Regions from separate parts of the Salmonella sp. HY31 genome, predicted to be linked through region 3. Evidence: predicted binding sites of a transcription regulator. Region 3 holds the regulator's gene; each other region holds the start of a gene.
What was found. The regulator CRP, encoded in region 3, controls carbon source genes, mostly activating them, when cyclic AMP is high. The targets are predictions, from matches to a motif close to ATGTGANNNNNNTCACAT.
Positions count from the first base shown of each region.

Region 1: ACE15A_RS10505 (sugar transporter) is a predicted target of CRP. The motif match lies at 5,375-5,392, and genes of this name have one in related genera.
Region 2: ACE15A_RS03400 (glycine dehydrogenase) is a predicted target of CRP. The motif match lies at 4,126-4,143, and genes of this name have one in related genera.
Region 4: adhE (bifunctional acetaldehyde-CoA/alcohol dehydrogenase) is a predicted target of CRP. The motif match lies at 4,286-4,303, and genes of this name have one in related genera.

Region 1 covers NZ_CP170479.1:2,213,679-2,220,960, forward strand. The annotation lists gene eamA (O-acetylserine/cysteine exporter) at 225-1,127, shown strand; gene ACE15A_RS10480 (LuxR family transcriptional regulator) at 1,350-1,961, shown strand; gene marB (multiple antibiotic resistance protein MarB) at 2,058-2,273, opposite strand; gene marA (MDR efflux pump AcrAB transcriptional activator MarA) at 2,302-2,685, opposite strand; gene marR (multiple antibiotic resistance transcriptional regulator MarR) at 2,705-3,139, opposite strand; gene ACE15A_RS10500 (MarC family NAAT transporter) at 3,398-4,063, shown strand; gene ACE15A_RS10505 (sugar transporter) at 4,110-5,300, opposite strand; gene ACE15A_RS10510 (LysR family transcriptional regulator) at 5,416-6,288, opposite strand; gene sad (succinate-semialdehyde dehydrogenase) at 6,392-7,282, shown strand, end outside.
Region 2 covers NZ_CP170479.1:726,487-733,768, forward strand. The annotation lists gene ACE15A_RS03370 (ATP-binding cassette domain-containing protein) at 1-986, shown strand, start outside; gene ACE15A_RS03375 (hypothetical protein) at 1,138-1,305, opposite strand; partial or broken gene ACE15A_RS03380 (hypothetical protein) at 1,253-1,489, shown strand; gene yjgA (ribosome biogenesis factor YjgA) at 1,532-2,083, opposite strand; gene pmbA (metalloprotease PmbA) at 2,179-3,531, shown strand; gene cybC (cytochrome b562) at 3,689-4,075, shown strand; gene ACE15A_RS03400 (glycine dehydrogenase) at 4,363-4,701, shown strand; gene ACE15A_RS03405 (SFCGS family glycine-rich protein) at 4,712-5,074, shown strand; gene ACE15A_RS03410 (DUF4312 family protein) at 5,074-5,376, shown strand; gene ACE15A_RS03415 (DUF4311 domain-containing protein) at 5,399-6,175, shown strand; gene ACE15A_RS03420 (DUF4310 family protein) at 6,187-6,828, shown strand; gene ACE15A_RS03425 (amidohydrolase/deacetylase family metallohydrolase) at 6,871-7,282, shown strand, end outside.
Region 3 covers NZ_CP170479.1:375,524-382,805, forward strand. The annotation lists gene ACE15A_RS01670 (YhfG family protein) at 61-228, shown strand; gene ACE15A_RS01675 (putative adenosine monophosphate-protein transferase Fic) at 218-820, shown strand; gene pabA (aminodeoxychorismate synthase component 2) at 852-1,415, shown strand; gene ACE15A_RS01685 (aspartate aminotransferase family protein) at 1,501-2,718, shown strand; gene ACE15A_RS01690 (YccS/YhfK family putative transporter) at 2,760-4,847, opposite strand; gene crp (cAMP-activated global transcriptional regulator CRP) at 4,896-5,528, opposite strand; gene ACE15A_RS01700 (OsmC family protein) at 5,836-6,240, shown strand; gene ACE15A_RS01705 (phosphoribulokinase) at 6,336-7,205, opposite strand; gene ACE15A_RS01710 (YheU family protein) at 7,257-7,282, opposite strand, start outside.
Region 4 covers NZ_CP170479.1:2,494,600-2,501,881, reverse strand. The annotation lists gene hns (histone-like nucleoid-structuring protein H-NS) at 1-34, opposite strand, end outside; gene tdk (thymidine kinase) at 572-1,189, shown strand; gene adhE (bifunctional acetaldehyde-CoA/alcohol dehydrogenase) at 1,385-4,063, opposite strand; gene ychE (NAAT family transporter YchE) at 4,540-5,187, shown strand; gene oppA (oligopeptide ABC transporter substrate-binding protein OppA) at 5,949-7,282, shown strand, end outside.

The sequences.
Region 1 (7,282 bases), 1.8 Mb from region 3:
TTCCTGCCTGAAATGGAGGTTACGTTTCGGGGCGTTTTAATCTCCGTGCCCGCAAAAGCATGATGTTTATGCGCTACAGTACAGCCTTAACATACCATAGCGCAGGATTTTGCCCACCGTGTGTTGTTCAATGCCCTGCTCGCGGTAAAAAGAAAAGTTCTGTTATGGTGCACTGATTTTCGATAACTTACCTCTTTACAAAATTTTAATAATAACAGAGGCCGATGATGTCGCGAAAAGACGGGTTTTTGGCGTTACTGGTGGTTGTCGCATGGGGGCTAAATTTTGTTGTCATCAAAGTAGGTCTGCACCATATGCCGCCATTATTGCTGGCAGGATTACGGTTTTTATTGGTGGCGTTTCCGGCAATTTTCTTTGTTGCCCGGCCTAAAGTCCCGCTTGCGCTGTTGCTGGGCTATGGGCTGACGATAAGCTTTGGGCAGTTCGCCTTTCTCTTTTGCGCGATTAAGTTTGGTATGCCCGCAGGACTGGCGTCGTTGGTATTACAGGCGCAGGCCTTTTTTACCATGGCATTGGGGGCGTTTGTTTTTGGCGAGCGGTTCCAACGTAAGCAGTTGGCGGGGATTACCCTGGCGATTATTGGCGTACTGGTATTGATTGAAGCCAGTCTGAACGGACAGCATATAGCGATGTCGGGATTTATGCTGACTCTGGCGGCGGCATTTAGCTGGGCCTGCGGCAATATTTTTAATAAAAAAATTATGCAACATAGCCCGCGTCCGGCGGTGATGTCGCTGGTGGTCTGGAGCGCGCTGATCCCGATCCTGCCGTTCCTGCTGTCGTCGCTGCTACTGGAAGGGGCGGATCACATTACGCAAAGCCTTATTACCATTGATATGACGACGATATTGTCGCTGCTTTACCTGGCTTTTGTCGCCACTATCCTTGGCTACGGCATCTGGGGCGCGTTACTGGGACGCTATGAGACCTGGCGCGTGGCGCCGTTATCATTGCTGGTGCCGGTAGTCGGGCTGGCGAGCGCCGCGGTATTACTCGGAGAAACGTTGACCGCAATGCAACTTGCAGGCGCAGTACTGATTATGGCTGGACTCTATATCAATGTGTTTGGATTTCGTGTGCGCCGTACTGCGTGCGTCAGGGGATGAGGTATTGGCATCATATTGCGAGTTAAGAAAAGTCTTATTCACTGGCTAATGACTTGTTATTATAGGGATATATTTTTAATTAAATTCTAAATTGTGCGCTTTCGCACAAAATGAGACAAATGTGATAAGAACTTTCTTATCATTGCAGCGTTTTTCTGAATTGCTCTGAATTTAATTTATGCGTCAGAATTATGAAATAAACCATGATAAAGGTAAGGAATAGTGATTATTGTCATCACCACATGTGAATACTTTAAAAAAGGATTTGGTTATATCGTTGATGATATCCGGAGGGAGTACTGTTCATTTACTGAGGTCGTCTATGCTAAGCACATTGGATGTGTAAATAAGCAAACCCTGCAAAGGGTGAAAGCGATTATTGTTGATTATGGTCAGGCAGATATACATTTGCTAAGCTCGCTGTTTGAATTTAAAACCCATCACCCTGATAGCTATATTATTCTCATTACGCGAGATACTTGCTATGAGAGTACTATTGATAACATTCTTATTAATGCGTTATCCGATTTTAGCGTGGATTGTAAGGATGCGCTGAAGAAAATTAGCGGATTCCTCGCGAATTATGGAGAGGCTAAACATAATAGAGTGATTACTAAAAACAGCAATCTTTATTGCCTTGAAAAACAGGTGAATCTATCGAAAAAAGAGGTGAACGTACTGCCTTTTATTATGACAGGCAAAAAAAACAAAGAGATATCGCGGCATCTTGATCTAAGCGAAAAGACGATTTGCCACTATCGGCGCAGTATCTACAAGAAATTTCAGGTCAATAATCTGGCAGGTCTTTATTATAAGATTGAAGATAAATGCTAATCTCACTGGCTTCAGACCACGCCGCGAAGCGATAACGGCGGACTCGTCATAGCCAGAAGGTACTCAAAAAATGCCCCGTTAAACGGGGCAAATAGGTTAAAGGCGTTGGTCGTTATAATAGGGCACGCCTAATTCATCTGACTTATCGCTGTTCACGCTCACGGGGTGAAGGTCATTTGGCGGAACGCCCACGGAGGGCAGAAGCATCACATCACAGCTATTTTGTGCCACAGGTAACAGTGTTTGTTCTGCGATGCCATATCCGGAGGCGATAAGTAACAGACCCGGCAGGACGGGAAACAGTATTTTCATGGTGCCCTTCGCGTGGCGCATAAACAAACTAGCAGTTGCCATGGTTCAGCGGCAGCATATACCGTGATTCGCCATGCATATTGGTAATCCGGTATTTGTGTGGCGGCACGTCAAAATAGTTTTTGAACGTCCTGGTCAATGTTTGCTGTGACTCAAAGCCATAGCGTTCCGCCAGATAGAGGATGGGCTCGTTGCTCTCTTTTAATTTTTGCGCAATTTCCGTCATTTTACGGCTGCGGATGTATTGACCTAATGAATGACCGGTCTCTTTTTTAAACATCCGTTGCAGGTGCCATTTGGAGTACCCTGAACGCTCAGACACTTTTTCCAGTGAGAGCGGCGATTCCAGGTTATCCTCGATCCAGTCCAAAATGCTATGAATAGTAATAGCGTCAGTGTTGCGTCTGGACATCGTCATACCTCTTTTTTGTCTACGGCAGAATTTTCTTGAGCAAATACTCAAGCGTTGCCACTTCGTCCGCCGTTAAGTTTTTTGTTAATTCCTGATGCAGGTCTTGCCCTGGTCGTTGATGACATTGCTCACAAATTGCCGCGCCGTCCGGCGTTAGCTTCACCAGTACGCCGCGTTTGTCATTAGGATTCGGCAGTCTTTCGATCCAGCCTTTGCACAGCAGGCGGTCGAGCATCCGCGTCAATGCGCCGAGATCGACAGACAGCACTTTTTTAAGTTCAACCGGGGTAACACATCCCGCGCAGCGTATCGAGCAAAGCACTTTAAACTGTGATGCGGTGATATCCAGCGGGGATAAGTAGTCATTTAACAGGCGATCTTTTTTCTGATTTACCATGTAGATCAAGCGACCCAGCGGAATGATTTCATTGAACAGATCACTGGTGCTTTTCAAAATGGTTGCCCCGGCAAGTAATTAATTTCGTCAGATACTATTTCTCAGGCAAGTATAAGTCAACTGAATGAATTAACCGATGCCACGATTTGCTAAAAGGCGTACAAGGTAATGTGTTGTGATAACCTGTAACTAATTGATAATTACAGGTTATAGGTTACGGAGGATATTGACTTACGCACTGGCAAAATGGCGCGCCGGGGCAGTTTCACTTTATACTTCCGGTTCATGAAACGCTGATGGGTAAGAGATAGTATTATGATGGATTTGTTTAAAGCGATTGGATTGGGACTGGTCGTACTGCTCCCTTTAGCCAATCCGCTAACCACCGTGGCGCTGTTTCTTGGCCTTGCGGGCAATATGAATAGTGCGGAACGCAACCGACAGTCATACATGGCTTCGGTTTATGTCTTCGCCATTATGATGGTGGCGTACTATGCCGGGCAGTTAGTCATGAACACCTTCGGTATTTCGATTCCAGGGCTACGGATCGCCGGTGGGTTAATCGTAGCGTTTATCGGCTTCAGAATGCTTTTCCCGCAGCAGAAGGCGCATGAGTCGCCGGAAGCGAAAAGCAAATCGGAGGAGCTGGCGGACGAACCGACGGCCAATATTGCGTTTGTTCCACTGGCTATGCCAAGCACCGCAGGACCGGGGACTATTGCAATGATCATCAGTTCCGCTTCCACAGTGCGTCATGGCGGCGAGTTTCCCGACTGGGTCATTACGGTCGCGCCGCCGATTATTTTTCTTGCCGTGGCGGTGATCCTGTGGGGATGTTTACGCAGTTCCGGCGCTATCATGCGGCTGGTGGGTAAAGGGGGGATTGAAGCGATTTCCCGCTTAATGGGATTCCTGCTGGTGTGTATGGGCGTACAATTTATTATCAACGGCGTGGTAGAAATTATTAAAACGTACCACTAAGGCGCATTTTTGTCTGCCGGAAAGGCGTTCCCGGCAGACGAATGTCTTAATGCGATTGTTCTTCCAGCATCACTGGCCATTTACGGAATATGAGCACAGCCCATACCAGCGCGGCACAGGCGGGTATGGCGCCAATATAGCCGATGGCCGACATTGACCAGTGCAAACTCACCTGATTTCCTACCAGCGCGCCAGCGCCAATACCGATATTAAAGATGCCTGAAAATAGCGCCATTGCGACATCGGTCGCGTCCGGGGCCAGCGCCAGTACTTTCACCTGCATACCGAGCCCTATCACCATAATCGCGATTCCCCAGAAAATGCTCAGTATGGCCAGATGCGCTTCGCTATCCGCCGCAGGCAGCAACAGAAGCAGACAGACAACCAGCAGGGCAATAGCGATACTGACGAGCGACGAGGCATGGCGATTACCCAGTTTACCAAACACGAGGCTGCCGATGATTCCGGCGCCGCCCAGGATCAGTAACAGGACGGTAGCAAAATTCGCACTGAGCCCGGCGACATTCTGAACGAACGGTTCAATATAGCTATAAGCCGTGTAATGCGCAGTCACCACAACGACGGTCAGTACATAGAGGCTCATCAGCGCCGGGCGTCGGAATAGCAAAGGTAAACTTTTTAGTGAGCCGGAATGTTCGCTCGGCAATTTCGGTAGAAGCTTAATCAGACATAGCAGCGTAATTAATGCGCCCATGCCGATGGCAAAAAAGGTGGTGCGCCAGCCAAAATACTGACCAACAACGCGACCTATCGGCAGCCCAAGCACCATGGCCAACGCGGTTCCGGTCGCTATCAGACTTAATGCCTGCGCGCGTTTCCCGGCAGGGGCCAGGCGGATCGCCAAAGACGCGGTTATCGACCAGAAAATAGCGTGGGCGAAAGCGATGCCGATACGGCTAATGACCAGCACGGTAAAGCTCCACGCCAGGAAGGAGAGCACATGGCTGGCAATAAACAGAACAAACAGACAAATGAGTAGCTTACGGCGCTCCATTTGACTGGTAAGAAGCATAAAAGGTAGCGACATGACGGCAACTACCCAGGCGTAAATGGTTAGCATGATGCCGACCTGCGCGGTTTGCATATGAAAGCTTTCGGCAATGTCTGACAGCAAACCAACCGGCACAAATTCCGTGGTATTGAAAATAAAAGCGGCGATAGCAAGCGTAACTACCCGTAGCCACGCGACCTTGCGGGAAACTGGATTGATAGTCATAAAAATATTTCGGGTTAGTTGCGAGAAGGTGAGGCCGCGATCTTAAAACGTTTACTGGCGAAAAGACAATCATTTTGTGACCTGCGTCTCATTTACTTCGCAGGCCGTTTCGTCTTCAGTCGACGCTCGCCAGTTGGGCGTTAAGTAGCTCTATAAAGGCCTCAAGCTGGCGCGTCATCGCCCCGCGCCGCCAAATTAGCCAGGTGGTAAGCCAGCGCCACTTCTCCGCCAACGGCCAGGCTTCCACTTGATGATGTCCTGGCATACTGTTGAGCATACTTGCTGGCATCAGCGCAATACCTGCGCCGGCGATTACGCACGCCAACATTCCATGATATGACTCCATTTCGTGAATCGTACCGGGGGTCGCGCCATCGGCATGAAACCAGCTTTCGAAATGCCGCCGGTAAGAACAGTTGGCGCGAAAAGCATATATGTTACAACCATTCACCTCGCTTGCGCGCGAAACGACGGGATGGCCGTGCGGCGCGACGATCATCATCTCTTCCTGGTAAACCGGCATACCTTCCAGCCCCGGATGCATTAGCGGGCCATCAATAAAGGCGGCGTTCAGCTTTCCTTCGAGCACGCCATCCAGCATGGCGCCGGAAGGACCTGTCGTTAACGCGAACTGAATTTTAGGGTAACGCTGGTTATAGCCCGCCAGCAGCGCGGGGATACGTACGGCGGCAGTACTTTCTAACGCGCCGAGTGAAAACAGTCCTTGCGGTTCCTTTCCGGCGACCACCATGCGGGCTTCATCGACCAGCGCCAGGATCTGCTGGCTGTAACGTAAAAAGTTATGTCCGGCTGGCGACAGCCTGAGACGCTGGTTTTCGCGAATAAACAGAGAGACGCCAAGGTCGGCTTCAAGCTGGCGGATACGCGTGGTCAGGTTAGACGGAACGCGGTGCACTTTTGCCGCCGCCTGCGTAATGCTACCCGTTAGAGCGACAGCGTTAAACATTTCCAGTTGCGTCAGGTCCATGGTTTTCTCAATTCGTGAATGTTCTGGTTAATATTATTCATTTCTCGGAAAGGGTAAAGGGCGTCATGATGGTATGACTTCCCTGATAACGAGAGAAAGGAACATGACCATGATGACTGCAACACAGGCGCTATCCATGAATCCTGCGACCGGGCAGACGCTGGCGACAAGGCCCTGGGCTAACGCGCAAGAGATTGAATATGCGCTGAATCTGGCGGCGAATGGTTGCAAAAAGTGGAAAATGACGTCGGTAGCGCAACGGGCGCAAACATTACGCGATATTGGTCAGGCGCTTCGCGCTCATGCAGAAGAGATGGCGCAATGTATTACGCGTGAAATGGGTAAACCCATAAAACAGGCGCGTGCGGAAGTGATGAAATCCGCCGCGTTATGCGACTGGTATGCGGAACATGGTCCGGCAATGCTGAATCCTGAGCCTACACTGGTAGAAAATCAGCAGGCGGTGATTGAATACCGTCCGCTGGGCGTCATTCTGGCGATAATGCCGTGGAATTTTCCTTTATGGCAGGTGTTACGCGGGGCAGTGCCGATACTGCTGGCGGGGAATAGCTACTTGTTAAAACATGCACCCAATGTCACTGGTTGCGCGCAGATGATAGACCGAATCTTGACGGAAGCCGGTACTCCCGCTGGCGTCTATGGATGGGTGAACGCTAATAATGAGGGCGTGAGTCAGATGATTAACGATCCGCGAATCGCGGCGGTGACGGTGACAGGCAGCGTGCGCGCCGGCGCGGCGATTGGCGCTCAGGCTGGGGCGGCGCTGAAAAAATGCGTACTGGAACTGGGTGGGGCGGATCCGTTTATTGTGCTTAATGATGCCGATCTTGAGCTGGCGGTAAACGCTGCGGTTGCAGGACGCTATCAAAACACCGGACAAGTCTGCGCCGCCGCCAAACGTTTTATTGTCGAAGAGGGCATTGCACAGGCGTTTACCGAGCGATTTGTGGCGGCTGCCGCGGCATTAAAGATA
Region 2 (7,282 bases), 350 kb from region 3:
TTGATTCGGTCAAAAATATAAATAGTGAAAGGTTATTGACTGACTGGGTAGTTATGTCAGAAGATAATTCAATTACCTCATTGAAGATTAAAAGGATGATGTCTACCTATCAGTATATTATGGCATCGATGTCTGGTTTAAATCAACTGTTGATAATGATGTGCTCGTGGTTTTTGGTCGTGCAGGGACGCATTACAACCGGCGCTATTATTTCTTCAGTTATTATTGTTGGGCGTATGTCTTCTATAATGAATTCATTTTCCTCACTATTTATGTCTGTACTAACAGCAAGAAGAGTTACTCATGACATGGGGGCGCTATTTGATTCACCAACAAGTACTTCTCCAAATTTGTTAACCTATATTAAACCCAAAAATTCTATTCTGGTTAAAAATCTTTCCTGGAAATACGATGATGTTGGACCTGATGTTTTAAGAGAAATCGATCTCGAAATACCCATTGGACAAAAAATTGCAATTGTGGGGGAATGTGGAGCCGGTAAGTCAACTCTGCTTTCACTCATTAGTGGAATGAAATTGCCTCATTCGGGCGCAGTAATTTATGATGGTGTTAGCTCGAATCATTTATCCTCTGATTTTTTCTTTAAAGAAATTAGCTGTATTTACCCTAAAGATGGTTTTTTATCTGGTACCCTTGAATACAATTTTTTGCTTAAGAACAGCACCAATCCGCCTAAGGTTGTAGATGCCTTAAAGTTACTTGGGTGTGATTTTATTCTTAATGACCCTGGCGGTATGAAACGGCATGTTAGCTATATGGAAGAGGGTTTTTCATCGGGGCAATTACAGAAATTGCTTCTGGCAAGAAGTATCAGCGGTTCAGCAAATATCTTTGTTTGGGATGAGCCGACTTCTTCTCTTGACGAGAAAAGTGAAAGCGAATTTTTCAGTAAAATAGATACTATCCTTATAAGGAAAAACACTCGTCATGACAACGCATCGCAAACATTTATTACAATTTTTTGACAGAGTAATTTATTTAAAGAATGGAAAAATTACAGGTGATTATCTGCACGCAGAGCTATTCCCTTAATCAGTACAGTGTACCGTTTTTTTACATTTCTGCTGTTTGACCTGTTAATTAGCCCGCATATACGGGCTAATTTGTGCCAGTTATTTACGTTTTATCTTGGCTCATGCAAATGACTTCAGGCATGATGCCTGCATACCCGGCGCTGATGGAACTCTTTTCAAATTTTCCATGGACGGTACAAGCCTGCGCGCCCGGTATTATATTCTTTTCCAGAAGAAACCTGGCCGCCGTCATGGCGGCTTTTTCATTCACGGGAGTGTCGATGGATAAGAAGATTTGTGTCGTGTGCCTTAGCGTCAGAAAGCCAGCAATGCGTATTTATAAATAACTGGACCGGTAAAAGGCTATCAAGCGCCCACGGCAGGAGTCAGGGAAGTACATTCTGCATCAACGTATTTTCGATTCTGACCGGGATAAAAAAGGCGAGGAGTTTTACATTTTATTGAGTGGATACGCAAGGTTGCCCTTGCGTATCATTTTACTCTTCGTTCTCAGACAGCTCACGCAGATACTGGAAGATCTGACGCGCTGATTTCGGCGGTTTGTTGCCTTCTTTCTCTTTCTTCGCATTGCGGATCAATGAACGAAGCTGTTGACGATCGGCGTTAGGCCACAGGATCAGTACTTCGGCTACTGCGTCATCGCCTTCGACGATCAGACGATCGCGCAGATGCTCAAGCTTGTGAAACAGCACCACCTGCTGATTATGGCGATTCTTTAGCTTGTCCAGCGCCTGGCGAATAGGTTCAACGTCGCGCTGGCGCAGCATCTTTCCGATAAGCTGCAACTGGCGGCGACGTCCTTCCATTTTGATACGCTGGGCCAGTTCAATGGCGTCGCGCAGATCGGCGTCCAGCGGGATCTTATCCAGCGCGTTTTTCCCCAGATCCACCAGTTCCGCGCCCAGGCGTTTTAATTCCTCGGCATCGCGTTTAATTTCACTTTTACTGACCCAGATAATTTCATCGTCTTCGTCTTCGATGTCATCACCGGGAACGTCGTCGAGCCAGTCTTCGGGCTGCTTTGTCATGTCAGGCTCCTTAAAAAAAGAGGCTAATGTTACCAGTTAAGATGCGCACTGAAAAACGGTTCTCTGTTAGACTTCAGAGAAACTCTCTCTACATTATGGCATTTGCAATGAAAGTAATCTCACAAGTTGAAGCGCAGCGTAAGATTCTGGAAGAAGCAGTTTCGACAGCGCTGGAGTTAGCCTCAGGCAAATCGGATGGGGCGGAAGTGGCCGTCAGCAAGACCACCGGCATTAGCGTCAGTACCCGTTATGGTGAAGTAGAGAATGTCGAATTTAATAGCGACGGCGCGCTGGGGATCACCGTTTATCACCAGAACCGCAAAGGCAGCGCTTCCTCGACGGATTTAAGCCCGCAGGCGATTGCCCGCACCGTGCAGGCCGCGCTGGATATCGCTCGTTACACGTCGCCGGACCCGTGCGCAGGCGTGGCGGACAGAGAGCTGCTGGCGTTTGACGCGCCGGATCTGGACTTGTTCCACCCGGCAGAGGTTACGCCAGACGAAGCCATTGAACTAGCCGCGCGTGCGGAGCAGGCTTCTCTAAAGGTGGATAAACGCATTACCAATACCGAAGGCGGTAGCTTTAACAGCCATTACGGCATTAAAGTGTTCGGCAACAGCCACGGTATGTTGCAAGGATATTGCTCCACGCGCCATTCGCTCTCAAGCTGTGTCATTGCTGAAGAAAATGGCGATATGGAGCGTGATTACGCTTATACCATTGGTCGGGCGATGGCGGATCTGCAAGCGCCGGAATGGGTCGGGGCCGAGTGCGCGCGCCGTACGTTATCCCGTCTGTCGCCGCGCAAGCTTTCCACCATGAAAGCGCCGGTGATTTTCGCCAATGAAGTGGCGACAGGGTTATTTGGCCACCTGGTCGGGGCGATTGCCGGCGGCGCGGTATACCGTAAATCCACTTTTCTGCTTGACTCGCTGGGCAAACAAATTCTGCCGGAATGGTTAACCATCGAAGAACACCCGCATCTGCTAAAAGGGCTGGCGTCTTCACCGTTCGACGGCGAAGGCGTGCGCACGGAGCGCCGTGACATTGTGAAGGATGGCGTGCTGACTCAATGGTTACTGACCAACTATTCTGCCCGCAAACTGGGGCTGAAAAGTACTGGTCATGCGGGCGGCATCCATAACTGGCGTATCGCCGGGCAGGGGTTGAACTTTGAGCAGTTGCTTAAAGAGATGGGCACCGGCCTGGTGGTGACAGAACTGATGGGCCAGGGTGTCAGCGGTATTACCGGCGACTACTCCCGTGGCGCTGCCGGATTCTGGGTTGAAAATGGTGAAATCCAGTACCCGGTGAGTGAAATCACCATTGCCGGCAACTTAAAAGAGATGTGGCGAAATATTGTCACCGTCGGCGACGATATTGAAACGCGTAGTAATATACAGTGTGGTTCGGTACTGTTACCGGAGATGAAAATCGCCGGACAATAATACCCGTCATACTTCAAGCTGCGGGTGTGCTGGCTGCGTCCGTTTACCCCGGCCACTTACTTATGTAAGTGACCGGGGGCACGTGCTTACCGGCTGCCTGCAACTCGAATTATTTAGGGTATTCAGCTTATCGTTAATAATAAAAAGGAAGTGAACAATGCGTAAAAGCCTGTTAGCTGCTCTTGCTGTGTCATCTCTGGTGTTCGGTTCGGCTGCTTTTGCTGCCGATCTTGAAGATAATATGGATATTCTCAATGATAACCTGAAAGTCGTTGAGAAAACGGATAACGCCCCTGAACTGAAAGCGGCGTTAACCAAAATGCGCGCGGCCGCGCTGGATGCTCAAAAAGCTACTCCGCCGAAGCTGGAGGATAAAGCGCCGGATAGCCCGGAAATGAAGGATTTTCGTCACGGTTTTGACATTCTGGTCGGCCAAATTGATGGCGCGCTGAAGCTGGCGAACGAAGGTAACGTCAAAGAAGCGAAAGCCGCGGCGGAAGCGCTAAAAAACACCCGCAATACATATCACAAGAAGTATCGTTAATTTTTGTGGGATGGCGGCTTTGCTTTATCCGTAGGTCGCCATCCGGAAAAATGTAATACTCATCACACTTTCTCACTTTATACGACCACGCCGTTGTTGATTTCTGCCGCGCCATTTTCTCTTTACGCCACGATACGCCTCACACTTTCCCGGCGCTAACTCATCAAGGCCGCCTTTTCTGTGCAGCAGATCACCCTCCCCACTCACCTTTCCACTTCGAGGTGGAAAATGACTCGCTACAAACTTTTAACCCTTGTCGCTAGTTTTATCTCATTGCCATTAACGGGGTGAGACGCGTGGATAACGGAGCAGTAAAACACAACGCCGGGGAGCGAATTAACGAACTGGCTGAACAGGTGTTAACACAGGTGGATGGCCTGCTGGGGCGGCATCACATTGTCCCCAATGCGGTACAGACGCAAATGCTGACCTCGCACGTTCGCGCCATGGCGCACCGGTCAATTACCGGCGAGCCTTTACCGGAGGTCGATGCCAGCTTGTTTGATGAAATCTCAGCCGAATCAATGGCGCTCGCCCGCGAAATCGTAGCGGCGTTTGGCAACCTTCCTGACGAAGAAGCCTGGCTATTATCGGTACATTTTGAAGTCGCGAAAGACAACCTCTAAGGAGCAAAAAATGGAACAGATTACCGTCGTGATTGGCGATCGCCTGGGTAAAGGCCAGAAAGTGGCGGCAGGCGTGGAAAAAGCGGGCGGACGTGCGGTTGTTGTACCGGGCGTCGCGGCAGACATGAAGCTGGGCGATGTGATGAAAGCGGAAAACGCCACCTTCGGCATTTCATTTTGCGGCAGCGGCGGCGCGGGCGCTATCACCGCGCAAAACAAGCATGGCTACAAAGCCAAATATGGGATGCGGTCAGTGGATGAAGGCGTCACCGCTATCAATGAGGGCTGCAACGTGTTGGGTTTCGGCTTTATGGATAAAGAAGAGCTCGGTGAGCGCCTGGTGCAGGCGTGGCAAAAGAAATACGGCGCCTGATGATGAAAGAGCAATTCACCACCACGGTGAGAGTAAAAGGCAAGGGCGACGCCAAAGCACGCGCCTTTGCCGATGCGCTGAACCATGTTCAATCGACGGTGATGAGAAAGTCGCCGTATATCTTACTGCGTATTGAGCCACAGGATGTGCGGATTGTTCAGGCGCATGAGTCGGTGCGTAAAGAGGCCTTTCTGTTTTTCTTTTTGCGCCGGGAACGACGCACTTACAGCGTGGAGCTGGATGTGACCGTCAACGTGACCGCCATCAATCTCGACAGGGTGGATTTTGTCGCGAAACGCTGATTTTTGTTAAAAAGGCATAGTTATGTTCCTGATAATACTAATTAAATCGCTCATTATCGGCGCGTTGGTCGGCGTAGGAGTGGGCGCTGGGGCTGCACGCATGTTTCACGCGCCAACCACGCAGGGGATGGGCGCGTTCCGTACGCTGGGCGAACTCAACTCTTGTGAAGGCGACCCGGCATCTCACTTCTCCTTTGGGTTAGGTTTCTTCTTTAACGCCTGGGCGTCGTCCGTAGCGGCCGGATCGTTCACCCAGGATGTCGATCACCGCATCATCCCGAACTGGGGCGCGGCGGCGCTAATGATCAAAAACCGTAACGTCGGCGAGACGCTGCACGATCCGAAGAAAATGGCGATTGCCTGCGCCGTCATCGGCATGATTGTCGTGACGTTCCTTAACCTGACCGCCTCATCCGTACCAGAAGCGCTACAGGTAACGGCGGTTAAGGTGCTGGTGCCAGCGGCAAACCTGCTGGTCAACATCGTCATGCCTGTGATCTTCTGGTTAGCAGCGATCGACGCTGGTAAAAAATCGGGCTTCTGGGCCACCGTTTTCGGCGGCGCGGCGCAGCTCATCATGGGGAACGCCGTACCGGGGCTGGTGCTGGGTATATTGATCGGTAAAGGCGTAGAAGAGAGCGGCTGGAACCATGTCACCAGAGTGATGATGGTTGCCATCGTGTTGCTGTTTGTATTGAGCGGCTTCTTCCGCGGCTTCGACATGAAAATGATCGAGTCTTTCAACATGACGGTCCCGAACTGGCTTGAACTGATCCACAACTCGCTCAGCGGCAAATAACGGAGGCCACAATGGAAGAGAATAAAGGTTTTTGGTATGCCGACTGGTCGTTCCCGATCTTTGTTGGCCTGCTCTCATCCGGCGTTTTCGCCGGGACGCATATGTACTATCTGTACGGTATCGGCGCATTTAACGAAGTCGCTTTTGTGGCGATGCTGAAAGCGGGGATGGATACCGGCGTCTATGGTGCGGTCGCCGCTTTCGGCGCCAGCTTTTTATTTGCCCGCATTATCGAAGGTTCGCTGGTCGGGATTCTGGATATCGGCGGGGCAATTCAGACCGGCGTGGGCTTAGGGGTTCCGGCGTTACTGCTGGGGGCTGGCTTTGTCTTCCCGGTGGCGAACTTTATCGCCTCGCTGATAACCGGTCTGGTGATTGGCCTGGCGATTGGCTACATCATTATTCTGGCGCGTAAGTTCACCATCAATCAGAGCGACTCCACGTACGGGGCGGACGTCATGATGGGGGCCGGTAACGCTTCAGGCCGTTTTCTGGGACCGCTGATTATCCTCAGCGCCATGACGGCGTCTATTCCGATTGGCCTGGGTTCGCTGGTGGGCGCGCTGCTGTTTTATATCTGGCAGAAACCGATTACCGGCGGCGCGATTTTAGGCGCGATGATTTTAGGTTGGCTGTTCCCGGTGGCCCTTTAATCCCTACGGGCGCTCCGGCGCCCGCCTCTTCAGGAGAACGTTATGTTTGATTTACTCCTGCGCCGTGCGCGGCTGGTCGACGATACGGTCTGCGATATCGCCCTACAAAACGGCAAAATTGCCGCGCTGGGCGACATTTCCGCGCCGGCGGTAAAAACCCTCGATCTACGCGGCAACTGTTTTGTCAGCGCAGGTTGGATTGATTCGCACGTCCACTGTTACCCAAAATCGCCGATTTATTTCGATGAGCCGGATAGTATCGGCATCGCGACGGGGGTGACGACGGTGATTGATGCAGGCAGCACCGGCGCAGACGACATTGATGATTTCTATGCCCTGACCCGTCAGGCGACCACCGACGTTTATGCGCTATTGAATATTTCCCGCGTCGGGCTGATAGCTCAGAATGAACTGGCGGACATGAACAACATTGATGCCGGAGCGGTAACGCTGG
Region 3 (7,282 bases):
CGTAACCTGAAATTGCTGCTTATACTTGTGGGCAAGCACAGGCATATTCAGGGAGGCCAGGTGAAGAAACTTACCGATAAACAAAAGTCACGCTTTTGGGAACAGCGGCGCAACGTTAACTTCCAGCAAAGCCGCCGTCTCGAAGGTATTGAGATCCCCTTAGTAACCCTGACCGCCGACGAAGCGCTGGCACGCCTTGACGAACTTCGGAGGCACTATGAGCGATAAATTTGGCGAAGGACGCGATCCGTACCTCTATCCGGGGCTGAATGTGATGCGTAATCGGCTGGGGATTCATCAGGCCCAGCGACTGGCGCAAGCGGCATATGAAATGACCGCGCTCCGCGCCGCCACGATTGAACTGGGGCCGCTGATACGCGGCTTGCCCCATCTGTGCGCGATTCATCGCCAGCTCTATCAGGATATTTTCGACTGGGCAGGGCAACTGCGGGAGGTCGATATTTACCAGGGCGATACCCGTTTCTGCCACTTTGCCTATATCGAAAAAGAGGGTAATGTCCTGATGCAGGATCTGGAAGAAGAGGGCTATCTGGTCGGTCTGGCGCATGAAAAGTTTGTCGAGCGGCTGGCGCATTACTACTGCGAAATTAACGTACTTCACCCGTTTCGTTTGGGGAGCGGGCTGGCGCAGCGCATCTTCTTTGAACAACTGGCGCTACATGCAGGCTACGCGCTGAGTTGGCAAGGTATTGCGGTTGAAACGTGGAATCAGGCGAACCAGAGCGGCGCGATGGGCGATCTCTCCGCTTTGCAGGCGATTTTTCAGAAAGCGGTAAGCGAAGCTCGCGAAACTGAGTAAAATAGTGCGGTTCTACTGACCCGGAGCCGCCATGATCCTGCTTATCGATAACTATGATTCCTTTACCTGGAACCTCTACCAGTATTTTTGTGAACTGGGCGCGGAAGTGCAGGTCAGGCGCAATGATGCGCTGACGCTGGCGCACATTGACGCTTTGAACCCGCAAAAAATCGTTATCTCTCCCGGCCCCTGTACGCCGGATGACGCTGGCATTTCACTGACGGTCATCCGCCATTATGCCGGACGTATTCCGATGCTGGGCGTCTGCCTTGGGCACCAGGCGATGGCGCAGGCTTTTGGCGCGACGGTGGTGCGGGCAGCGAAAGTAATGCACGGTAAAACGTCACCTGTTACGCACAATGGACAGGGCGTGTTTCGGGGATTGCCCAGCCCGTTAACCGTGACACGTTACCACTCGCTGATTGTCGACCCTGCCACGTTGCCTGAGTGTTTTGAGATCACCGCCTGGAGCGAAACGCAGGAGATTATGGGCATTCGCCACCGCGAGTGGGATCTGGAAGGCGTGCAGTTCCACCCGGAAAGTATTCTCAGCGAACAAGGACACGCTCTCCTGGAGAATTTCCTCCGGCGTTGATTTGTGGTTGCTATTAAGTGATTTTTTATTCATATTTTGTGATTATAATTTCACTGGCATTTCTGCTTAACCGGGTGGTAATGATATGGCAACTGAACAAACGGCTATTACGCGCGCAACTTTTGATGAAGTGATTCTGCCCATTTATGCACCGGCGGACTTTATTCCGGTTAAAGGTAAAGGCAGTCGCGTATGGGATCAGCAGGGCAAAGAGTATATCGATTTCGCCGGCGGGATCGCAGTGACTGCGCTGGGCCATTGCCATCCGGCGCTGGTCGAGGCGCTGAAATCCCAGGGTGAAACCTTATGGCATACCAGCAACGTTTTTACCAACGAACCGGCGTTGCGTCTGGGACGTAAATTGATCGACGCCACGTTTGCCGAGCGCGTGCTGTTTATGAATTCCGGCACCGAAGCGAACGAAACCGCTTTTAAACTGGCGCGTCATTATGCCTGCGTGCGCCATAGCCCGTTCAAAACGAAAATCATTGCCTTCCATAACGCCTTTCATGGCCGTTCCTTGTTTACCGTCTCTGTAGGCGGGCAGCCGAAATATTCCGACGGCTTTGGGCCGAAACCCGCCGATATTATTCACGTTCCCTTCAACGATCTCCATGCGGTGAAAGCGGTAATGGATGACCACACCTGCGCGGTGGTGGTCGAGCCGATTCAGGGTGAAGGCGGCGTGCAGGCGGCTACACCGGAATTCCTCAAAGGGTTACGCGACCTGTGTGACAAGCATCAGGCGTTGCTGGTGTTTGATGAAGTGCAGTGCGGGATGGGGCGCACCGGAGACCTGTTTGCCTATATGCACTACGGCGTCACGCCGGATATCCTCACCAGCGCCAAAGCGTTAGGCGGCGGTTTTCCGGTGAGCGCCATGCTGACCACGCAGGAGATTGCCTCGGCCTTCCATGTCGGTTCGCACGGTTCAACCTATGGCGGCAATCCGCTGGCCTGTGCGGTGGCTGGCGCGGCATTCGATATCATTAATACGCCAGAGGTACTAGAAGGCATTCACACTAAGCGGCAACAGTTTGTGCAACATTTGCAGGCGATTGACGAACAATTTGACATTTTCAGCGATATTCGCGGCATGGGGCTGCTGATTGGCGCGGAACTGAAGCCGAAGTATAAAGGTCGGGCGCGCGATTTTCTGTACGCAGGCGCAGAGGCCGGGGTGATGGTGCTCAATGCCGGACCAGACGTGATGCGTTTTGCCCCGTCGCTGGTGGTGGAAGAGGCGGATATCAATGAAGGAATGCAGCGCTTTGCGCAGGCGATAGGGAAAGTGGTTGCCTGATGGCGGATTGCCGGATAAGCGTAGCGCATCCGGCAGTCGATCTAACCTTTTGTATCCCGTAGCCGCTTACTCAGCCAGATACCGTGATGCGGACGCTGACGCCAGGCCATCGACGAAATGGTGTGCATGGTGTTCAGATGGCCGATGATGCGCTGTAAATGTTGTTCCAGAGTGCTCAATAAGCCATGTGACGGCATGTCCGGCGACTCCAGAATGTTGACGTCGCCGGAACCGCCTGGCCTGTCGTACTCCAGGCGCTGCTGGCAGCGCTGAATCGCAATCTCGCAAGATTCCAGATAGCGCTGCGCCAGATCCGGCGTCAGCATGGTGTGTTCCCGCGCCAGCGTCGTCATGGCGTTGATATGCTCGACAATAAACTGGCTGTGCGTGACCCACAGTTTCATATCCGACAGATAGTGGGTATTGAATCCGGGTTCCTGCATTGCCTGATTTAACGAGTTGAATAGCGTGTTATGCGCCTGGTTGACCCGCATTCTTTGATAAGCGAGCGGGGTGGCCTGCGGATCGTTACTGAGGATCAGTCGGATAGCTTCTTGATCGGCTTCCAGCGCATCATGGGCGTTTTTACGTAATAGCCCGCTTTGCCATTGCGGCCACAGCCAAACCATGCCGCCAAAGGCAATTAAACAGCCAATAAGCGTATCGATCAGCCTCGGCACAATAAACTGCTCTCCGTTTAACGTCAGTAACTGGATGGTGTATACCGCCGTCACCGTAAAGCCGACCGTCGCCCAGCCGTAGTTTTTACGAATAATCAGATAACTTGCCAGCGTTAGTACCAGCATGACCGCCAGCGTAATGCTTTCGGGAATATGTAAGTGCAGCGTGACGCCGGCAATCACCAGGCCGACCAGCGTTCCGACCGAACGGTGCAGAATACGTACGCGCGTCGCGCCATAGCCGTTTTGGGTGACAAACAGCACCGTCATGAGGATCCAGTACGGTTTGGGCAGGTGCAACGCGCTGCCCATCAGACTGGCGATACTCATCATTACGCTAATGCGTCCGGCGTTGCGTAGCGCCGGCGATTTAAGCGACACATAATTTTTCAGCGCCGGGAGTAGTGGCAGGCGACGCTGTTTATCGGCCATCAGGTCGCGGGCGTAAAGCGGTCGCTGAGTACGCAGCACGCGGGCGATTCGGCTGAAGTGCCAATAGCAGAACTGGCCTACCGGGTTTTCAGGATGTTGATTGGCAATCTTCTCCAGCGCGCCAATCTGTTTTTCCATAGAGAAGCGCGTCGGCAGACGATGATAAAGGATGTCATCCGCCAGCACGCGCAGGCGAGCGGCGACCGTTTGCGCATTCCAGCGAATTACCTCTTCCGCATGGCTGCGTTCTACCAGTTTCTGTACCTCTTCCGGCTGATGCAGGCTGACGGAGATGTGTTCCTGCAAATCCATCGCTTCCTGAAAAGCCCGCAGTAGGCGCTTGTAATCATTATTGTTGTGCGCCGAAAGCATATGCATCTGTTGGTAACACTGGGTAATGAGATCGACCGCTTTTTGCTGGCGTATCAGCAGGGGAGGCAGCGCTTTTTCCGGATCGATATGTTGGGTGAGCAGGCTGTATTTCGCTTCGCAGTAATCGGCCAGTTCACGATATAACAAACTCAATGACTCGCGCAGCGGCTGTTCGCGCCATAGCCAGAACCAAAACCAGTTAAACACGCCGTACCATAGGGTGCCCAGCGCATAAATAAGCAGCGGCTCCCAGACGGGCATGTATCCCGCAAGGCTCAGGGTAAATATGGCGGCAATCAGCGACGCTGGCAGTAGCCGCGCATGAAGTGGGCTAATTTCCGCCGTCACGCCAAGCACCAGCGTGAGCCCGGTCAGGATCAACGGCAGGGGGACGGATTCCGCCAGCAGGAGTTGCGTTGCCAGACTGCATCCGGCGAACAGCGACGCGCCGATGATCAGGCGTTTAAAAAAGCGTTTGTGCGGTGTATCCAGACCTGCAATGTTGCAGCAGGCGGGAACGAGAGAGAAAAGTAATCCCAGGTGTAGCTGGCCTATCAATAAACCGACAGCCACAGGCAGGCACAGCACCAGCGTTTGCCGTAGTGCGTAATTAATCTCTGGGTGATAAATCAGTCTTCGCCACATCGATGCAAACAAAAATGGCGCATGATAAAACGCGCCATTCTGACGGGATTAACGGGTGCCGTAGACGACGATGGTCTTGCCATGCGCGGAGATCAGGTTTTGATCTTCCAGCATCTTCAAAATACGACCAACGGTTTCGCGGGAGCAGCCGACGATCTGGCCAATTTCCTGACGGGTGATTTTGATCTGCATCCCATCCGGGTGCGTCATGGCATCGGGCTGTTTCGCCAGATTCAGCAGCGTCTGAGCGATACGCCCGGTGACGTCGAGGAAGGCGAGGTTACCTACTTTTTCAGACGTGACTTGTAAGCGACGAGCCATCTGGGAAGAGAGGCGCATCAGAATATCCGGGTTTACCTGGATTAATTGGCGAAATTTTTTGTAGGAAATTTCAGCGACCTCACATGCGGTTTTCGCACGTACCCAGGCGCTGCGTTCCTGGCCTTCTTCAAACAGGCCCAATTCACCAATAAAATCACCCTGATTCAGATAAGAAAGAATCATTTCTTTCCCTTCCTCATCTTTGATCAGCACTGCCACGGAGCCTTTAACGATGTAGTACAGCGTTTCTGCTTTTTCACCCTGGTGAATCAGCGTGCTCTTTGACGGGTACTTATGAATGTGGCAATGAGACAAGAACCATTCAAGAGTCGGGTCTGTTTGCGGTTTGCCAAGCACCATGCGCGGTTATCCTCTGTTATAAGCTGTCTCCAGAGCCAGAAAACGGCACTGTCTCTGGGGTTGCAAAAATATGCTTCCCGCTACCTGGGAAGAGGGCTACGAAAATAGACTGTAGCCTGTAATGTGATGTCCTCTGCATACATGCAGTACGTCAATGTATTACTGTAGCATCTTGTCTGTTTTAGCATAGCTTTCGCCGTGTGTCTCCTGGTGTCTCGCTTCAGCATGACCCAAGTCGCCTTCCATTGCGAGTTTTGTTGTATGCGCGTAATCTTTCAGGAAAATTGAAACATTGGAGTTACGAAATATGCAAGCGCGTGTAAAGTGGGTTGAAGGACTCACGTTCCTCGGAGAGTCTTCCTCCGGCCACCAGATTTTAATGGATGGCAACTCCGGTGACAAAGCGCCGAGTCCGATGGAGATGGTATTAATGGCGGCTGGCGGATGTAGCGCTATTGATGTGGTATCGATCCTACAAAAGGGGCGTCAGAATGTCACCAACTGCGAAGTGAAGCTGACATCCGAGCGCCGGGAAGACGCGCCGCGCCTGTTTACGCACATTAATTTGCATTTTATGGTTACCGGCAGCGATCTGAAAGAGGCTGCCGTCGCGCGCGCTGTTGATCTCTCTGCGGAAAAATATTGCTCGGTGGCGCTAATGCTGGAAAAAGCGGTCCATATTACCCATTCGTATGAAGTGATTGCGGCGTGATTATCATTATCTGATGGCGGCTTCGCCTTATCGGACCTACCAGTTTTTATCCCGTAGGCCCGATAAGCGTAGCGCCATCGGGCGTTTCAACGCGGTTATTCGATTTTTTTGCCTTCCATTAATCGCTGTACCAACGGCAACATAATCAGCTCCATCGCCAGTCCCATTTTGCCGCCCGGCACCACTAATGTATTAATGTGAGAAATGAACGAGCCCTGGAGCATCGCCAGTAGCCAGGGAAAATCGATCCCTTCCAGGTTGCGGAAATGGATCACCACAAAACTCTCATCCAGCGACGGAATGCCCTTTGCGGCGAACGGATTGGAGGTGTCGACGGTCGGCACGCGCTGGAAGTTAATATGGGTACGGGAGAACTGCGGCGTAATGTAATTGATGTAGTCGTCCATGGAGCGCACCACGGAATCCATCACTGCTTCACGGGAGTGTCCACGTTCGCCGGTGTCACGAATCAGTTTCTGAATCCATTCGAGGTTGACGATAGGCACCACGCCAACCAACAGATCAACATGACGCGCGACATCATGTTGCGGCGTGACGACGCCGCCGTGCAGTCCTTCATAAAACAGCACATCGGTCGGCTCGGGAAGCGGCTGCCAGGGTGTAAACGTGCCGGGAACCTGATTCCACGGTACGGCTTCATCATAGGTATGCAGATATTTACGTGACTGGCCTTTACCCGTCTGCCCGTACTCAATGAAAGTGTGTTCCAGCAGGCTGAAGTCATTGGCTTCAGGCCCGAAATAGCTGATATGCCGCCCGGCGTCGCGCGCTTTGCGGATCGCCATGTCCATTTCCGGGCGGGTATAACGATGAAAACTGTCGCCTTCCACCTCGGCGGCGTGCAGATTTAACTGCGCGAAAATTTTACGAAACGCGAGGCTGGTGGTGGTGGTCCCCGCGCCACTTGACCCTGTTACTGCTATCACCGGATGTTTGGCTGACATGGCAACTCCATGATTAAGCTTTAATAATAATGTATTGCCGTCAAAGGCGTTTTATTCGCGAAACTGTTTTTTCGGCA
Region 4 (7,282 bases), 2.1 Mb from region 3:
GGATGTTGTTCAGAATTTTAAGTGCTTCGCTCATTGTAGTAATCTCAAACTTATATTGGGGTGGTTTGTTGAGCTAATAATAGAGCGATAAATTCAGTTGTGCAATAGCCAGGAATGTAAGGAATTCAAAATTACGCTTTATTAAGTACACGTCTTAATTATCTCAACTTAAATTTTCCTTGAAGCGACGCACAAAAAAGAGCTTATTGACAGGGGGGATACTCACCTCCGGTCACTAAAAATTTAGGATTCAGGTCACATTTTATCACGATGAAATACGATCTCATTGCAGAGATATCAACCCTTTGTATTAGCTTTCCTTACAAGAAACACCTATTACTTTGCACCAAGTATGAGTAACGGTAACAATAAGTGCAAGGTTTTCATATTGGTGAGGGATGTTAAGCATTGTTGATGAATTTTAACGGCATAATTTGTGAAGGAATGTGTATAGTGAACGATGTTTGCACAATTCTTAATACTCACCGGAGCGCGAGCCGCGCTGTCGCGTGGGTAAATTATGGTACAATCCCGCCAATCTTTATTTCACTCAGGTGAGGTCCTGCGACCAATGGCACAGCTATATTTCTACTATTCGGCAATGAATGCGGGTAAGTCGACTGCACTGCTGCAATCTTCATACAATTATCAGGAACGCGGGATGCGTACCGTCGTATATACGGCAGAAATCGACGATCGTTTCGGCGCAGGCAAAGTCAGCTCTCGTATCGGTTTGTCGTCGCCGGCAAAATTGTTTAACCAAAATACATCCTTGTTTGAAGAGATTCGTGCCGAGAACGCGCGACAGACAATACATTGCGTGTTAGTCGACGAAAGCCAGTTTTTGACTCGCCAGCAGGTTTATCAATTATCCGAGGTTGTCGATAAATTAGATATTCCGGTACTTTGCTATGGGCTACGAACAGACTTTCGTGGGGAGCTTTTTGTCGGCAGTCAATACTTACTGTCATGGTCAGATAAATTGGTGGAATTAAAAACCATCTGTTTCTGCGGTCGTAAAGCCAGTATGGTTCTGCGCCTCGATCAGGATGGCAGACCTTATAACGAAGGCGAACAGGTGGTTATTGGTGGGAATGAACGCTACGTTTCGGTTTGTCGTAAGCATTATAAGGACGCGCTGGAGGAGGGCTCACTGACGGCGATTCAGGAGCGCCATCGGTACATGTGATACCAGGACAGCGTTAGGCTAATAAAATGCCCTGTAGCGCTTTGGGCGTTATTATTCAGGCATACTGGTGGCAGGGGAGTGGCGTGAACACGTAGGTCTGATAAAGCGCAGCGCCATCAGGCATCTGATAAACAGGTAAAACAAAAAAACGGCCTCAATTGAGGCCGTTATAGTCATGCTAAAGCGGATAACGAATTAAGCGGATTTTTTCGCTTTCTTCTCTGCTTTCGGTGAGGCAACGACATCTTTCTTCGCTGTAACTTCACCTTCGGTGAAATCACGACCGTAGTAGGTGTCCAGCAGAATCTGTTTCAGTTCGGAGATCAGCGGATAACGCGGGTTCGCGCCGGTGCACTGGTCATCGAAGGCATCTTCAGACAGTTTGTCCACATTTGCCAGGAAATCAGCTTCCTGAACGCCTGCTTCACGAATGGATTTAGGAATGCCCAGTTCAGCTTTAATATTTTCCAGCCATGCCAGCAGTTTTTCAATCTTAGCGGCAGTACGGTCGCCCGGCGCGCTCAGACCCAGATGGTCAGCGATTTCCGCATAACGACGGCGTGCCTGCGGACGATCGTATTGGCTGAAAGCGGTCTGCTTAGTCGGGTTGTCATTCGCGTTGTAGCGGATAACATTACAAATCAGCAGCGCGTTCGCCAGACCGTGGGGAATGTGGAACTGAGAACCCAGCTTGTGCGCCATTGAGTGACATACACCCAGGAAGGCGTTCGCAAACGCGATACCGGCGATAGTGGCTGCACTGTGTACACGCTCACGAGCTACCGGGTTCTTAGAACCTTCATGGTAGGATGCCGGCAGGTTTTCTTTCAGCAGTTTCAGTGCTTGCAGAGCCTGACCGTCAGAGAATTCAGATGCCAGTACAGAAACGTAGGCTTCCAGGGCGTGAGTTACGGCATCCAGACCACCAAATGCGCACAGAGACTTCGGCATTTCCATGACCAGGTTGGCGTCGACAATCGCCATATCCGGGGTCAGCGCGTAGTCTGCCAACGGATATTTCTGACCGGTGGCGTCGTCGGTGACAACGGCGAACGGCGTCACTTCAGAACCAGTACCGGAGGTGGTGGTGACGGCGATCATTTTCGCTTTCACGCCCATTTTCGGGAACTTATAGATACGTTTACGGATGTCCATAAAGCGCAGCGCCAGCTCTTCGAAATGGGTTTCTGGATGTTCGTACATTACCCACATGATTTTCGCCGCGTCCATCGGGGAACCGCCGCCCAGCGCGATGATCACGTCTGGTTTGAAGGAGTTAGCCAGCTCAGCGCCTTTGCGAACAACAGAAAGGGTCGGGTCAGCTTCAACTTCGAAGAATACTTCGGTTTCAACGCCAGCCGCTTTCAGAACAGATGTGATCTGGTCAGCGTAGCCGTTGTTGAACAGGAAGCGGTCAGTCACGATGAGCGCACGTTTGTGGCCATCGGTAATCACTTCATCCAGCGCGATGGGCAGAGAGCCGCGGCGGAAGTAGATAGATTTCGGAAGTTTGTGCCACAACATGTTTTCAGCTCGCTTAGCAACGGTTTTCTTGTTGATCAGGTGTTTCGGACCAACGTTTTCAGAGATGGAGTTACCACCCCAGGAACCACAACCCAGAGTCAGGGAAGGTGCGAGTTTAAAGTTGTACAGGTCGCCGATACCACCCTGAGAAGCCGGGGTGTTAATCAGAATACGCGCGGTTTTCATCTTCTGACCGAAGTAGTTAACGCGATCCTGCTGGTTGTCCTGGTCGGTGTACAGGCAAGAGGTGTGACCGATACCGCCCATAGCGACCAGTTTTTCTGCTTTTTCTACCGCTTCTTCGAAATCTTTCGCACGGTACATCGCCAGAGTCGGAGACAGTTTTTCGTGTGCGAACGGTTCACTTTCGTCAACAACCGTGACTTCACCGATCAGAATCTTGGTGGTCTCTGGTACGGAGAAGCCTGCCAGTTCAGCGATTTTGTAGGCTGGCTGACCCACGATAGCGGCGTTCAGCGCGCCATTTTTCAGGATAACATTCTGAACCGCTTTCAGCTCTTGACCCTGCAGCATATAGCCGCCGTGGCTGGCGAAACGTTCGCGAACGGCGTCATAGACGGAGTCAACAACGACCACAGACTGTTCAGAAGCACAGATTACGCCGTTATCGAAGGTTTTGGACATCAGAACAGACGCAACAGCGCGTTTGATATCAGCGGTTTCATCAATAACAACCGGGGTATTGCCTGCGCCTACGCCGATAGCAGGTTTACCGGAGCTGTATGCTGCTTTAACCATACCCGGACCGCCAGTGGCGAGGATCAGGTTAATGTCCGGGTGGTGCATCAGCGCATTAGACAGTTCTACGGAAGGTTGATCGATCCAGCCAATCAGATCTTTTGGCGCACCGGCAGCGATAGCAGCTTGCAGAACAATGTCTGCCGCTTTGTTGGTCGCTTCTTTTGCACGCGGATGCGGGGAAAAAATGATGGCGTTACGGGTCTTCAGGCTAATCAGAGATTTGAAGATAGCGGTAGAGGTCGGGTTAGTGGTTGGAACGATACCGCAAATAATGCCGATAGGTTCTGCGATGGTGATGGTCCCGAAGGTGTCGTCTTCAGACAGCACGCCGCAGGTTTTTTCATCTTTATAGGCGTTGTAAATATATTCAGAAGCGAAGTGGTTTTTAATCACTTTATCTTCGATGATACCCATACCCGATTCGGCAACGGCCATTTTGGCCAGCGGAATTCGGGCATCAGCGGCTGCCAGAGCGGCGGCGCGGAAGATTTTGTCGACCTGTTCTTGAGTGAAACTGGCATATTCACGCTGGGCTTTTTTTACACGCTCTACGAGTGCGTTAAGTTCAGCGACATTAGTAACAGCCATAATGCTCTCCTGATAATGTTAAACTTTTTTAGTAAATCATCTGCGCGATACGTGAGTATAGACAGATCGACGATACTTTGTATAAATACCTGAAATTCAGGTGGTTACTTAACGTCCGTTTCGCTCTGATTTACTAAAAGAGCTTCTGCGTCAGTATCGTTTAACGCTAACGCATTACGTCCAGGTGGCGTTAGCAAGATTACTCACTTCTGAGTAGTGATTGTGTGATCTAAATCAAGTTTACGCAAAGCTGACACCTTTCAGCAGGCCATTTCAACGTTTTACGTTAAGTGTTAATAAAATGTTGTCATGAAGAGTGGGGGGATTAGCATAACTAGTACATATTAATAACAGCGAAGAATGGATGAAATTAGGTGTAGATAAGAGGTGAACTATGCGAATAAAAGGCGTATCTTCTGCGCGTTTTGATCATTAACGAACATTGACTTCATCCGGCTAACGCTTCGGAGCTAACCGTGATTCAAACGCTTTTTGATTTTCCTGTTTACTTTAAGTTTTTTATCGGGCTCTTTGCGCTGGTTAACCCGGTGGGGATTATTCCCGTTTTCATCAGCATGACCAGCTACCAGACGGCCACGGCGCGTAATAAAACTAACCTCACCGCGAATCTGTCGGTGGCGATTATCTTGTGGAGTTCCTTATTCCTCGGAGATGGCATCCTGCAGCTATTTGGCATTTCTATTGATTCGTTCAGAATTGCGGGCGGTATCCTGGTTGTCACCATTGCGATGTCGATGATCAGCGGTAAGCTGGGGGAAGATAAACAAAACAAGCAAGAAAAATCAGAGACGGCCATACGCGAGAGCATTGGCGTTGTGCCGTTAGCGCTACCGTTAATGGCGGGGCCTGGGGCGATTAGCTCCACTATCGTCTGGGGGACGCGTTATCACAGCATCGCGCATTTGCTTGGTTTTTCAGTTGCCATTGCGCTTTTTGCGCTTTGCTGCTGGGGCGTGTTCCGTATGGCGCCGTGGCTGGTCCGTTTGCTGGGGCAAACCGGTATCAACGTTATTACCCGAATCATGGGGTTGTTGTTAATGGCGCTCGGCATCGAATTTATTGTCACAGGAATAAAAGGCATTTTCCCCGGCTTGCTCAATTAAACTCCCTCATTGATTTACAGGCGGCGCCCTAAGGGGCTGCCTTGTGACATTCCCACGTAACACTTCTTACTTTGATACGCATTCAGCATTTAAATGATAAAGAATATTAATATAGCCTAATGCTATTTATTTTTATTAATCAAATCATTATGAACATTACTCAGTCCGTGAGAAGCGGTGCGTCTGTTATTTTATTCACATCATACTCTGGGGCTTGATGAAGGATTATTGAAATGTTATTAGTTGTTTCAGCGCCATCCTAGATTAATGTGCTAAATAATGAGCATTTGTTAAATTTGTGTGTTTTTTTGAGGCGAGCATATCACTACAGAGTGATAAAGAGAGGTTTTTCTACCAACTCATTGATTAAAAATAATAAATTAAAATTTTTTAACATTTTTTAGCCGTTTTTCGGGGCAGAGAATTTTCCATAAAAGAGAATTGGTTAACAAATTTGTAAAATGAATTGGCGGTTCAGAAACGCATTTGATACTTTCCGGCCAAACATTTTGCAGAAGATTTTACATTGTTGATAACTATTTTCATTTAGATGGTTGTCAGGAATAACGTGCGACGTGGGCAGGTACGTCGTATACCGAATCGACGAAAGGCGATCGAACGAATCGTCAGAATAAATAAAGTCGGTGATAGCAAAAGCAGTGACAGACCTGGCAGTACACCACCAGTGCTGTACAGGAACCCTGACGGGATTAAACAGGCTGGTAAAAACCAGTAATTATAATGAGTGGAGTACAAACACAATGTCTAACATCACGAAAAAAAGTTTGATTGCAGCGGGAATACTCACTGCGCTCATCGCCGCCAGCGCCGCGACTGCGGCAGACGTGCCCGCCGGCGTTCAGTTAGCCGACAAGCAAACGTTGGTACGTAATAATGGCTCGGAAGTGCAGTCTCTCGACCCGCATAAAATTGAAGGCGTGCCGGAATCGAACGTCAACCGTGACCTCTTCGAAGGCTTATTAATTAGCGATGTAGAGGGACATCCTTCACCGGGCGTTGCGGAAAAATGGGAAAATAAGGATTTTAAAGTCTGGACATTCCATCTGCGTAAAAATGCGAAATGGTCAGACGGTACGCCCGTCACCGCCCATGATTTTGTTTATAGCTGGCAACGCCTGGCCGATCCTAATACGGCATCGCCGTACGCCAGCTATCTGCAATACGGTCATATTGCTAATATTGATGATATTATCGCCGGTAAAAAACCCGCCACCGATCTGGGGGTAAAAGCGCTTGATGATCACACCTTTGAAGTGACCTTAAGTGAGCCGGTGCCTTATTTCTACAAATTGTTGGTTCACCCTTCAGTGTCTCCTGTACCAAAATCAGCGGTCGAAAAATTTGGGGATAAATGGACGCAACCAGCCAATATTGTCACCAACGGTGCCTATAAGTTAAAAAACTGGGTAGTGAACGAACGTATCGTACTGGAACGTAACCCGCAATACTGGGATAACGACAAAACTGTCATCAATCAGGTGACTTATTTGCCTATCTCTTCGGAAGTGACGGATGTGAACCGCTATCGCAGCGGCGAGATCGACATGACTTATAACAACATGCCGATCGAGTTATTCCAGAAACTGAAAAAAGAGATCCCGAATGAAGTCCGTGTAGACCCTTATTTGTGTACCTATTATTACGAAATTAATAACCAAAAAGCGCCGTTTAACGATGTCCGCGTGCGTACCGCGCTGAAACTGGCGTTAGATCGCGATATTATTGTTAATAAGGTTAAAAATCAGGGCGATTTACCCGCTTATAGCTACACGCCGCCGTATACCGATGGCGCGAAACTGGTAGAGCCTGAGTGGTTCAAATGGTCCCAGGAAAAACGTAACGAAGAAGCGAAGAAATTGTTGGCTGAAGCCGGCCTTACGGCAGATAAGCCCTTAACATTCGACCTGCTGTATAATACCTCCGATCTGCATAAAAAACTGGCGATTGCCGTGGCGTCTATCTGGAAGAAAAATCTGGGCGCCAATGTGAAGCTGGAGAATCAGGAATGGAAAACCTTCCTGGACACCCGGCATCAGGGCACGTTTGATGTTGCGAGAGCCGGGTGGTGCGCAGA